Regions from separate parts of the Fictibacillus sp. B-59209 genome, predicted to be linked through region 1. Evidence: predicted binding sites of a transcription regulator. Region 1 holds the regulator's gene; each other region holds the start of a gene.
What was found. Region 1 encodes LexA, which represses DNA repair genes until DNA is damaged. Its sites were predicted from a motif close to CGAACATATGTTCG; they were not measured.

Region 1 (4,479 bases):
TACGAAATTCTGAATTTTGCAACAACAAAAAAGCCTGATTTCTTTGTACTGAAATCAGGACTTTTTCCTTAATGCTTCATATTGTTCTGGCTTTTTTTACTTTCTTTTAGCTTATCCGGTGTTACATCATTGCCTTCCGGGTCAATGATCTTCAATGAATGCAATCTATTTTGAAAAGAAGTTCTGACGTTTTTCAGATACTCTTCCCTTAATTGCTTTTGTTCTTTGGCTTCTTCTGTTGACAAACCTTCTTGTTTAGATTTTTTGGCAAGAAAATTTATCCGTTCCAGTTTATCTGGTGTAAGCATGGAACACCTCTCCTTTTTCTTCGATATTCCTATCGTAACGAATATTAAGTAGAGTTTCCAGTCGGAGCACTTTCTAAATACTCCTTATACCTGCGGTGAACTGTCGCTTTGGATGCTTCATATCCAAAACCCCTTAGCGTAACGGCAATTTCTGCAAACGTAAGATCCATTCCTCTAAGCCGGATGATTTCATCAACCGGAAGCACTTTCCGGTCTCTTCCTCCATGATGGATGTTCTTTAAATTCTTTTGTGGTTTATAGCCTTTTTGAACAGCCTTCCTCATTCCTCTTTTTATCTTTAAGTTATGTAGCTTGCGCTGATATTCCTCTACAACGGCAACGATTTCAAGCACCATAGACTCCGCTTCGGAAAGATGGTATTCCCCTTGGCTGCTGTAGGTATAAACTTTAATGTTCCTCTTCTGTAGTTCGTGAAGAAGAACGATCTTGGCGTTCCCCCTGCCCAAGCGGGTATCATCCGTTACAAGAAGAACATCAAATTCTTCGTTTTGGGCCCGCTCGATTACCTCAAACAAACCAACCCGTTCCAGGCTGTATCCGCTTTCTCTATCTTTTATGACAGAGACAATGCCGAACCCATGGCTGGCTGCCAGCTGTCTCAATTCATCTTCCTGCCGGGATAAAGAGGATGTCTGCTCTTCCTTTTCGGTGCTTACTCTGCAATAAATGATCGATCTCAATTGTGCCTCACCTGTCTTCTTCTGCCTTGATCGGTATCGTTAATTTCTGTCCTGGGGTAATGGTTCCTGCCTGTATTCCGTTATTCTTTTCAACCCAGTTGACAAATTCCCAATTTGAACCTTTGTCCTTCGTATATTCTTCGGCGATCTCCCAAAGTGAATCACCTTTATTAACGGTAATCTCCATATATTCTCTGGATCCTTCTGCGTGAGACTGATAAGCGAACATAATAAAACCTGCTGCAACAATAGATAATAGCATAAATACCGGTGAAAATCCCTTCATCGTATATCTCCCCTTTGCGAATATGTGTTCTTATTAATTTTCATTATAATAGGAACACCTGTTCTTTACAAGGGTTTTCTTCGAACTTATGTTTGTATATCTTGTTCCTGCATGCTATACTTTTTTCAAGAGTATTCAGTGAATGAGGTGTAATCATGACAAAATTATCCAGAAGACAAATCGATATCCTGGACTTTATTAAGGAAGAAGTAAACGCGAAAGGCTATCCACCATCAGTCAGGGAAATCGGTGAAGCAGTTGGACTGGCTTCAAGCTCAACCGTACACGGCCATTTATCCAGGCTTGAGAAAAAGGGGCTGATCAGGCGTGATCCTACCAAACCCAGGGCCATTGAAGTGCTCGGCCTCGAATCAGATCAGATCATAAACAGAACGCGATCAGTTAATGTACCGATCATCGGTAAAGTTACCGCGGGTTCACCGATTACAGCAATCGAAAACGTTGATGAATATTTTTCATTGCCAGAACACGTTGTAGGAGACGATAATGTTTTTATGTTAACTGTAGAAGGAGACAGTATGATAGAAGCTGGCATCTACGACAGGGACCTCGTGGTCGTCAAGCAGCAGCCAACAGCTGAAAACGGTGACATCATTGTGGCCATGACAGAAGAAAATGAAGCGACTGTAAAACGCTTTTTTAAAGAAAAAGACCACATTCGCCTGCAGCCGGAAAACGCCGCTTTATCTCCAATTTTGCTGCAAAACGTGACCATCCTTGGTAAAGTAATCGGTGTATATCGAACACTTCAATAAAGAAAAGCAAAAAAAAGCGACCCCGCAAACATGGCTGGGTCGCTGTTTTAGTTATAAGGATAATATTAATTATGAAAGTTTGTACCGTCCGTCGTTGCTTCTATAATGCCCGCACGAATCACAAAGTCTCCAAAGTGCTCGCCTTCTTCGCGTTCTTTCGCAAATCTAGGGAACAGCATCTTCAATTCTTTTAAAATCTCTTCCTCCCCTATGTTTTCACGATACATTTTGCTTAATCGGCTGCCGTCAAACGCTGCACCCAAATACATGTTATATTTTCCTGGCGCTTTACCGATAAACCCAATTTCACCTAGGGCATGGCGGGCACATCCATTGGGGCAACCCGTCATCCGAACGGTAATCTCTTCGTTTCTCAAGCCGTTTTCTTCAGCTATGTTATCGATCTTGTTCATTAGCACCGGAAGATAGCGTTCTGCCTCCGCCATGGCTAGACCGCAAGTAGGAAGGGCCACACAAGCCATGGAATTCTGCCGGATCGCAGAAACTTTTTGGCTGTCGAGCATTCCATACTGTTCCAACAACTCTGTAATCTCTTGTTTCTTCTCTCTCGTAATATTGGCAATTATAAGGTTCTGGTTGGCGGTCAAACGGAATTCCCCTGTATGGACCTTTGCGATTTCCCTTAAACCGGTCATCAGCTTGTAGTTCTCAAGATCCGCGATACGGCCGCCTTCAACAAACAGAGTAAAATGCCAATTCTCCTGCACACCCTGTACCCAGCCATACCGGTCTCCATTATCTTCAAAAGAAAAGTCTTTCGCTTCATCCAGACTCCAGCCTAAACGGTTTTCCAGCTCTTCTTTAACGGTTTGAAGACCTAACCGGTCGACTGTATATTTAAAGCGGGCGTTCTTACGCTGTGAACGGTTTCCATAATCTCTCTGAATGGTAATGACTTTTTCAGCCACTTCAAGAATCTGGTCCGGTATGCAAAAACCAATCACTTTTGACAGCTGCGGATAGGTTGCTTTATCTCCATGTGACATTCCCATGCCTCCACCAATGGACACATTAAATCCAATTAGCTTCCCATCTTCTACTACGGCGATTAAACCGAGGTCCTGTGAAAAGACATCAATGTCATTGGAAGGTGGAACTGCAATGCCGATTTTAAATTTACGCGGCAAGTAAAGCGGTCCGTACATCGGTTCAACTTCTTCTGTTTCTGGAGTGCCTGCTACTTTTTCCTCATCCAGCCAAACCTCGTGGTACGCTCTCGTTCTTGGCAAGAGATAGTCACTGAGTTTTTTGGACCATTCATACACATCAGAATGAACTTCTGATTGATAAGGATTGGAGATGCACATCACATTACGGTTTACATCACCGCAAGCTGCAATCGTATCGAGCATTGATGCATGGATCTCCTGAATGGTACTTTTCATGTTCCATTTTAAAATGCCGTGCATTTGAAACGTCTGGCGTGTGGTTAATTTTAATGTTCCATTACCATACTGGTTGCCCAGCTGATCCAAAACCAGCCATTGAGAAGGCGTCACCACTCCCCCTGGCAATCTTACGCGGAGCATGAACTGATAAGCTGGTTCAAGCTTTTGTTTCTGCCGCTCTGTACGAAGGTCTCTGTCGTCCTGCAAATAGCTGCCATGATGCTTCATGAGGCGGTTATCATCATCCGGGATACCTGCACTGATCCGGTCAAGCATCACTTCCTTCAGCGTACCCCGTAAATAATTACTCTCTTCTTTTATACGTTCCACATCACTCGGTTTGCCTTCCGGTGCTTTTAATAATGGGTTTGACATCTCTTTAAACTCCTTTCTGTTGCCGGTCAATACACGTCACGCTGATAACGTTTTTCCTGCTGCATGCGGGCCACATACTCTTCCGCTTGTTCATAGGTCATGCTGCCTTCATTTTCAATGATTCCGATCAGTGTTTGATGAACATCATGGGCCATGTTTTTCTCATCGCCGCATATATATAAAACAGCACCTTCTTCTAACCAATGGAAGAGTTCTTTACTGTGTTCAAGCAGACGATGCTGTACATATACTTTTTCCTCGGTGTCGCGGGAAAACGCCACATCCATTTTTGTCAGAACACCATTCTCCAGCCACTTTTGCCATTCTGTCTGGTATAGGAAATCACTGACAAAATGCTGATCTCCAAAGAACATCCATGATCTCCCCTCTGCACCTGTTTCCTCACGTTCTTGCATGAACGCCCGGAATGGCGCTACTCCTGTTCCTGGTCCTACCATAATGATCGGTGTTTCTCCGTTCGCTGGCAGTTTAAAATTCTGATTGTGCTGGATGTAAACCGGAAGTGTGTGCCCTGGCTCCAGCCTTTCCGCACATAAAATGGAACAAACGCCGCTGCGGCTGCGTCCGAAGGATTCATAACGCAAAGCGCCGATGGTTAGATGA
Region 2 (4,479 bases), on a different contig from region 1:
ACAATATCTTTGGCAAAAAGGTTATTAACGGCAACTGTATCTGGCGCCCCTGTATTGTTATTAACAACAATATTAGCCGGTAATAAAGCATCGGTTATCATTTCGTCTGGTACTTCTACATCCGTTTTTTCACTTTCAAGACTGTTGTATGTACTCAAACTGACTTGTACATAACCTTCTGTTAACTGGGACTTTAGTTTAACCGTTAACGATCCGGTTTTTGTTGCCTTTGCTGATCCAAGTAAGGTTTCACCAGAGGCATTATACACTTTTACTGTATCCTTCGCTTTGACTTCCTTGACCGATACAGTATCTGAAGTACCGACGTTATTATTAACAGCTAAGTCATCTGAAGATAATGCATCGGTTATTGTTTCATCCGGTACTTCAACTTCAACCATTTCACTTTCTTTCTTGTTGTAATTGGTTAAGGTCACTTGAATAGTGGGCTCAGTAAACTGATCCTTTAATTTAATCGTTAAGTCTCCACCTTTTGAAGATGAAACACCTTTTCCTAACAAAATGCTTCCATCCGCATTATAGACTTTTACAGTATCTTTTGCCTTTGTATTTTTAAAAGTTACTGTATCATTTGTTCCTACATTATTTTCCACTTCAATGTAGGATGGTCCTTCTGCATGAACAGGAGATTGCAATGCAGGAAATACGATACTTCCTGCAACTAATGCACTTGCTAATAACCTTTTATTTTGTTTGGTACCCATATGTAATTAACTCCTTCTTAAATATTTTGATGGCTTGTAATATTAAGTACAATATTAATGCACTTTGTTTAACAAACCATCTAAGAAAATAGACCTAGTATTTTTATCGGTACAAAAACTCCAAAATTTAGCAAAAAAATAAAAAAGAAAGCTATTTTTAGCTCTCTTTTAAAATGGTTTATTGTATACTGGTGGTAGCTATACTCCCTATCATTTCTTCTAACATCTTTTCCATATTTTTGGTACAAAAGGTTTTGCGTCAATCCCCGAATTTTCTAATGCTTGCTATCATTCTTTACAACTTCAGCAACGGTTCAATAGTCCTTTTCAGCCAATCCACCTTTGCTCTTTGTGGCTTAGCATTTTCTCCAGTCACATTGGTATCCTTGCCGAGCTTCTCTTTCTTCTCTTCCTCAAATGCTGAAACAGGCTTACTTTTTACCGTCTCACTTTTTTTGTCAGCAGAACAGCCTGACAACAAAATTCCGACAAACAAAAGTTTTAACTTAGCATAATTTGCTCTTTATGTTACTCGACCAGTTTCCCTTTTATTATATAAGAAACCAGTATGAATTTAGTAGAGGTGGTTGTATGAACCAATTTCTAAAGTTGGATATGTATACACGGAGTTTAATAGTCGGAAGTATTCTGGGAGATGGGGAAATTACGAAAATCTATAAAAACTCTAGAAGAAAAAATCATAGTTACAGAGAGCATTTCGGCGTTGCACAACTAAAGTATAGAGAATGGAAACAGCACGCCGTTCCTCAGCTGTTTTATATAACGATTAAAACCCATACTCTTCGTTCACGTTCGTTACAGCTTTTTACTGAACTCTATCCCTACTTTTATAATAATGCCGGTAAAAAACAAATTCCTTTTGAGCTCTTTCCATATTGTGATCTTTTGACAATTCTTGCTGTTTTATATATGGATGATGGTTCACTATGTTTATCAAAACGAATAAATACTAAACAAAAAAGCGTATGCTTGTCTCCTCATATTGCTCTTTATTTACAATGCTACAGCTATCAGGAATTAGTGCGTTTCAGCAATATATTATATGACCAGTTAAATTTAAATCTTCGACTGAGTAAAAGAAAAGATGGTTTAGGATACATTCTTAAAAGTTCTAAAATAGATGATACCTTGAATTTTCTAAGTACAATCAGTCCTGTTACAAAAACCTGTGAATCTATGCGATATAAGACAGACTGGGAGTACAGGTTTTCCTTAGAGAAGAACAAATACAAGATAATAGACCCTGAATATGTAATTGTGGCATCCTGTTCATATAGAAACAAAAATTACTCCAACATTGAGGTGGAGAGGATGATCACTCTTAAACAACAAAAGAAAACCGATCAATTTATTGCGGATGCGATAGGAAGATCTTATTGGTCAGTAGTTTATAAGCTCAGTGAATTAAGAAAAAATGGCCACCTCCTGTGAGATGACCATCAATAAGATTAACGAAGAAGTTGAAGAACTCCTTGTGGTTGTTGGTTGGCTTGCTTTGCCGCTGTGCTTTTCAGCTACAGAATAGACTATATCTTCACCCTTAACATATAAGGGGCTGGGCACTTCGAATGATTTCTCACCCTACGAATCTCATTGTCATAGCGTTAGCCTTAGACAGTACATTCTAGTCGTTGAACCTTCTCCACTCTTTCGAGACAGGAGCTTGGCTGCTGATTATCCATTGTTCATCCTTCTCATTTTCAAACCGTCACGCCTACTGTTTCCAGTTACGCTGTGGTTGAGAAAGCTTTAGGAAGTTCCAGCAATTCACCCAGTAATGATCTAGCTCGTTACCAAACTAGACGCCCTTCTAATCATTACTTCAAGAGTTGTAAAACACCTTGAGGCATTTGATTCGATTGAGCCAGCATTGCTTGTGCTGCTTGAGAAAGAATAGAGTTCTTTGTTTGGTTCATCATTTCTTTTGCCATGTCAACATCCCTTACACGAGACTCAGCAGCTGTTAAATTTTCGCTAGAAGTATTCAAGTTGTTAATAGTGTGTTCTAAGCGATTTTGGTAAGCACCAAGTTTTGAACGTTCTGCAGACACTGTTTTAATTGCTTGATCAAGTACTTTTGTTGCAGCTGAAGCCTTTGTAGCATCAGAAACATCTAAACCATGTTCTGTAGAATTTGTATAATCAGTTAAATCATTTGCTGAACCTGAGGCAGTAAATGTAGCACCTACTACCCCTGTATCAACTCCTACAGCGCTTCCTGAAGCTGTACCAGCTATTCCTAAAGCTGCAGCTCGCATATCATTAATAGTTACAGTAAATTGTTGTGATTGGTTAGCACCAATTTGAAGAGAAGCTGCTCCATCTTTTACTGTTCCTCCTGTTGCTGAACCTGAGTTATTACCACCTGATAAACCAAGATACGTTAAAGTTCCTGCTGTTGAAGTTCCATCAATATTAATAGAAGAAGATGTCCCTGTTGTTGTTGATGTTAACTTTAACTTTCCAGTTCCATCATCAGAAGCAATTGTGGAACCTGCTGCAGCATTTATTTTTCCAATAACTGCCGATAAATCGTCACCACTAGCAATTGTTGCAGTCTTTGTGGTTCCCCCATCAACAGTAAATTTAAAGGAACCCGCATCTGGAGCACCTGCTGTAGCTACTGTACTTGAACCAGTAACTGTTCCTGCAATTGAACCATCTGAAGCGGCCCCGACTTTGTTACCATTTAATAATTTTTGAGTATTAAACTCAGTTGTATTACCAATTCGATTTACTTCAGATGTCAATTGATTCACTTCTTTTTGAATTTCTTTTCGATCATCAGAAGTATTTGTATCATTTGCTGCTTGTACTGATAATTCCCTCATTCTTTGAAGAATATCATGAGTTTCGTTCAAAGCTCCTTCTGCGGTTTGGATCATTGAAATACCATCTTGAGAGTTACGAGAAGCTTGATCTAATCCACGAATTTGGCCACGCATTTTTTCCGAGATTGCTAGTCCAGCTGCATCGTCACCAGCACGGTTGATTCGAAGACCAGAAGACAATTTCTCCATTGATTTACTTTGTGCAGTACTTGCACTGTTTAATTGACGGTACGTATTAAGTGCCGCGATGTTGTGATTAATTCTCATTATAAATTTCCTCCTTGAAATGTGTCCCGCCCACATCCTTGTGGTTGGTCATGTTATCAAACAAAAAAGACGATTGCGGCCGTCAAACATCTTGATTGTTTGCTCACCACTAATATCGTCTTTTGATTTGAAATGTTTATAGCATAATTTTATTTTTTTATCTTTTTTAATTGATCCATCAAGCTTAGAGAGGTGTTCGCAGCATCACTGTTTTCCTGCTTGATTGAGAGATAGATTTCCTTGCGGAGGATTTCCACTTGTCTGGGTGCATTTATTCCGAGCTTTACTTGGTCACCTTCAACCCCAAGAATGGTAATTTCAATATTGTCACCAATCTGTATCGCTTCTTTAGTTTTACGTGTTAGTACAAGCATATTTTACACACCTCGCTCTTCAGCCACTTTTGTGAAGATAAGATGCCTTGATGTATACTGGTTATCATTAAGCACAACTTGTTTTCCGAGACTCTTTACCTTGTTAATAATTAAGGGTGCCTGCAAGTTGGCCGTCGATTCTTTTAATTCGTCTCGTAACGTTACAATAACTTGGACGAAAACATCCTGTTGTTCTTTAATTTCCAATTCATTCACAACCGATTCAGGCAATGTTAAATCATATCCTGAAAAGTGCATAAA
Region 3 (4,479 bases), on a different contig from region 1:
TACTGTTAATGGTTCCTTTTACTCAGGAGACGAAGCACCTTATGGGTCAAGAGCAATTTGCACTCATGAAAAAATCCGCCATCTTCATCAACACTTCACGCGGACAGACGGTCGATGAAAACGCCTTGATCCAAGCTCTTCAAAACAAAGAAATCCTGGCTGCCGGTCTCGATGTATTTGACCAGGAACCCGTCTCAACAAGCAATCCGCTGTTGAAGCTTCCTAACGTGGTGACCCTGCCTCATATCGGTTCAGCGACTCACCAGACGAGGTTCGATATGGCCATGCTCGCTGCCAAAAACCTGGTCGCTGCAGTTACCGGAAACGAGCCCCCAAATATTGTCCAGGAACTAAAAAGCGGCATCATGCTGTAAACGGTAAACGGTGCCAGGCACCTCAATTACACACTTGTGTAATTTGTGGTGCCTGGCACCAATTTTTTAAAAAGCATACTTCTTGCTTACTATAAAATAAACCCATTGATGGATAATATTTTCCTATTTGTTTGTTACTGTAAAATGGTAGTGCAAAAAATAGCGAGAGGTGATGTGTTTTGATGAAAATGGTAAAAAAAATGCTGATTCTGATTGTTATGGTATTCACGCTAGCCGCAACACCAAGTTTATCGTACGCACAAACGCTGGGTAAGGGAAGTACAGGCAATGAGGTTAAGACCCTGCAGAGCCGCATGAAGAATGCAGGCTACTTTCATGGTCCTGTTACCGGCTATTATGGACCTCTCACAAAGTATGCTGTTGCTAATTTTCAGCTGGCCACTGGCATTGTTCCTGACGGAGTTGCCGGCCCGCGCACATTCGGTAAGTTAAACGATGTCGAAATTATGGCAAGGGTAGTCAACGGAGAAGCGCGCGGGGAATCCTACCTCGGGAAAGTCGCCGTAGCTGCGGTCATCCTAAACCGCCTTGAAGATTCACGTTTTCCAAAAGATACGTTTAATGTCGTCTACCAGACCAACGCTTTCACTGCCGTCCATGATGGACAGTATAATATCTCTCCTAACTCTTCCGCCTATCGTGCTGCCATTGATGCCATGAAAGGCTGGGACCCTACACACGGTTCTATTTTCTATTACAATCCTCACCTTGCATCGAACAACTGGATCTTTTCACGCCCAAGCGTTACCCGAATCGGCAATCATATATTTGCTAAATAATATTTTGGTGCCAGGCACCCGCTTTTGACATATGTCAAAGAGCGGTGCCTGGCACCAATTTTGTAACCCCACTTTTCGTATTGTCGAAAATAAAATTTTTTATTACAAAGTAATTCGACACAATTTTCTGATGTTTTTTGATAAATATTAACTGCAGTCTAATATTGATGAAAAGGGGATAGAAATTTGAAGAAAAAGCTTGCTGTACTTTCAATGTGCTCAGCCCTGTCATTCTCACTGTTTTCGGGACTTGTTTCCCAGCCTGCCAGCGCTGAGGAATCAGCCTCACAGGTGCATTATCTTCTAACGTATAAAGGCAACAACGTCCCTTCCAACCTTTCTGCAAAAATTGAACAAGCCGGCGGTTCTGTGGAACGTGTCGTTGAGGAAATTGGTGTTGTAGAAGCCAAATCATCCTCCCCTGATTTTCTTGCCAAAGTGAAGGCAGATTCAAATGTACAAGCCGCGGACAAAGAATTGGAAGTTTATTTGGAAGACGATCCAAATCCAGCTGACGGACAACCCATTACATCCATTCCGCAGCCCAACTGGAACGATCCTAGCCAAAACTACCATGATCTCCAGTGGGATATAAAGAAGATCACGAACGATTTTAAATCCTATAACATCAACAAAGGAAACCATAACACGGTCGTCGGGATCATCGACACCGGAATGGACTTCAATCACCCTGATTTAAAAGAAAATGCAGATCTTGCAGGCAGTAAAACCTTTGTACCTGGCACGAAAGATGCCCGGGACCAAAACGGCCATGGAACACACGTAGCCGGTTCCATTGCTGGTAACGGTAAAGTATACGGCGTTGGCCCGAACTTAACCGTACGTTCGTACCGGGTTTTCGGTGCTACAGGCGGTGCCCAGCAATCATGGATTACCGATGCGATCGTGTCTGCAGCGAACGATGGAGTTGAGGTCATCAACATGAGCCTTGGCGGATGGCGCTGGATGGCAAACAATCTTGGCGACAAAGGCGATTCCGCTTCCATGGTGGCTTATCACCGTGCCATGCAGTACGCTACGCAAAAAGGTGTGACGGTAGTCGTTTCTGCCGGCAATGACTCCCGCAACTTGAACGATATCCATGACATGCAAGCTTACTGGAAGGAAACGTACGGATTGGATATTAAAGGACCTTCCCGTGTAGCACCTGCCCAGGTTCCTGGAGTCGTTACGGTATCCTCTTCCAATGAGTGGTCTAAGGATAAAATTGCGTTCTATTCCAACTACGGAAGCGTGATTGATGTAGCTGCTCCTGGCGGCGACAACGGCCCGACATACGATGCCCTATACCGCCAAAATCCAAAAGGAAATTATCTTGATAAGCGTGACTTTAAGTACCGCGCGTTCTCAACCTGGCCAACCTACCTGGCACCCTATGTAACAGGAAACTTAAAAGGTTATGCCCTTCTTCACGGTACTTCCATGGCTGCACCGAAAGTAGCCGGTATCGCAGCGGTCATCAAATCACAGCATCCTGAATATTCGCCAGCACAAGTTCAGGCCAAGCTGCGCCAGACAGCTGTCGATCTCGGAAAAGTGGGACAAGATCCGCTATTCGGGTCTGGAGAAGCCAACATCTATAATGCATTAACGAAATAAAAAATTGGTGCCAGGCACCCGCTTTTGACATATGTCAAAGAGCGGTGCCTGGCACCAAATTTATGGCACCAATTTTACTCCTCCTTATTTTATTTTCACATCCACCAGATCAGACATCTTCACTCGATGGACCTCATGGTGGAAATCTACGATGCGCAGCTCTTTTTTATAGGAATCTACATAATGGACCTTCCCGATCAATAAATGAAAGTCCCCTTTTTCAAAAATGGTCATACACAGATCCAAATCTTCAGCCATCGCTTCACAGATCGTCTCTTCCATCAGCTCGTATTGCTGTTCATCCAGTTCCGGTTTTGTCTTCTTTTTATGATCCCAGTCAAACTCCCTTAAACCCTTCACATGCTCAGGCATAAACATCCCTTGCCATTTCATCTTTCCGCGGTCCCGAAGCATATTCATCACCTTCCTCACCTTATTATATGCGAATATATGTTCGGTTTATACTGAAAATAAATGACAAATAATGCATGTCATTTGCGGAAACTTGTAAATTGAAGGCAACCAGCCTAATGAAGTGCCCAACCTTAGGCTCCAACCAATCCTGAGGAATGTGTAAATTTTGAAATATTTTTAAACAAACCTGTCATTTTCTGTTATATTATAAAAGATATTGCAACTTTTAAACTATTATATTCCAAAAATTGTATACAGTCGTTTTTAATTTTAAAGAAGAGGTTGATGAAATGGACAGACGTTCAGCAAAACAGCAGCGCAAGAAAAAACGCACGAGCTTAAAAGTTACACTGATTATACTTGGAGTTCTCTTGCTCATTGGAGCAGGCGGTTTCTACTATGTTTATGGCTCGGTGAAAAATACGGCCAACAAAATGCACGACAACTCTACATGGGACGGTTCCTCTAAACGAAAGAAAGAGCTTACTCCCTCTAAAGGCGACCCGCTTTCTATCTTGATTTTGGGTGTCGATGAGCGGCAAGGTGACCGCGGCCGATCCGATACGCTAATTCTTGTCACCGTTAACCCGAATACAAACAAAATGGTAATGACCAGCATCCCGCGTGATACGCGCACAGAAATCGTTGGAAAAGGCCGAGAAGATAAAATCAACCATGCGTATGCATTTGGCGGAACAAAAATGGCGATCAAGACCGTTGAAAACTTCCTGGACGTGCCCGTCGATTATTTCGTAAAAGTAAACATGGAAAGCTTCAAAGGAATCGTGGATGCCCTTGGAGGCGTCACTGTAGATAACGAACGTCTGGCGTTTAATTACGATGGCTACTCGTTCCCTAAAGGCGAGCTGAAGCTGTCCGGAAAAGAAGCGCTTGCTTATACCCGTATGAGAAAACAGGATCCACAGGGTGACTTTGGCCGTAACGAACGCCAGCGCCAGGTGATCAGCGCAATCATAAACGAAGGAGCACAAATTTCTTCGGTTACAAAGATGGGCGACATTCTGGACGTAGTCGGCACTAATGTAAAGACAAACATGAAGTTTGACGAAATGAAAGACATTCAATCGAAGTATAAAGGCGCACGTAAAAATGTAGAAAACATCGAGATTAAAGGCCAAGGCCAGCGAATCGGCGGCATTTACTACCTCATCGTGCCGGAAGACGAGAAAACCAAGATTCAAACCACGTTAAAAGAACAGCTCGAACTTTAAGATGACAGCAGTGATCCTTGCAGGAGGGTCGCTGCTTTT

Region 2: P4361_RS01575 (DNA endonuclease) is a predicted target of LexA. The motif match lies at 1,215-1,228, and genes of this name have one in related genera.
Region 3: P4361_RS11445 (YolD-like family protein) is a predicted target of LexA. The motif match lies at 3,238-3,251, and genes of this name have one in related genera.

Annotation. Positions count from the first base shown of each region.
Region 1 is NZ_JARMMC010000018.1:82,912-87,390, forward strand. It holds gene P4361_RS13300 (DUF896 domain-containing protein) at 69-308, opposite strand; gene P4361_RS13305 (YneB family resolvase-like protein) at 353-1,009, opposite strand; gene yneA (cell division suppressor protein YneA) at 1,017-1,295, opposite strand; gene lexA (transcriptional repressor LexA) at 1,451-2,071, shown strand; gene cysI (assimilatory sulfite reductase (NADPH) hemoprotein subunit) at 2,137-3,855, opposite strand; gene P4361_RS13325 (assimilatory sulfite reductase (NADPH) flavoprotein subunit) at 3,882-4,479, opposite strand, start outside.
Region 2 is NZ_JARMMC010000003.1:97,894-102,372, reverse strand. It holds gene P4361_RS01580 (hypothetical protein) at 1-725, opposite strand, end outside; gene P4361_RS01575 (DNA endonuclease) at 1,317-2,177, shown strand; gene P4361_RS01570 (flagellin) at 2,564-3,844, opposite strand; gene csrA (carbon storage regulator CsrA) at 3,994-4,218, opposite strand; gene fliW (flagellar assembly protein FliW) at 4,222-4,479, opposite strand, start outside.
Region 3 is NZ_JARMMC010000015.1:347-4,825, reverse strand. It holds gene P4361_RS11460 (D-glycerate dehydrogenase) at 1-374, shown strand, start outside; gene P4361_RS11455 (cell wall hydrolase) at 557-1,174, shown strand; gene P4361_RS11450 (S8 family serine peptidase) at 1,361-2,794, shown strand; gene P4361_RS11445 (YolD-like family protein) at 2,879-3,214, opposite strand; gene P4361_RS11440 (LytR family transcriptional regulator) at 3,499-4,440, shown strand.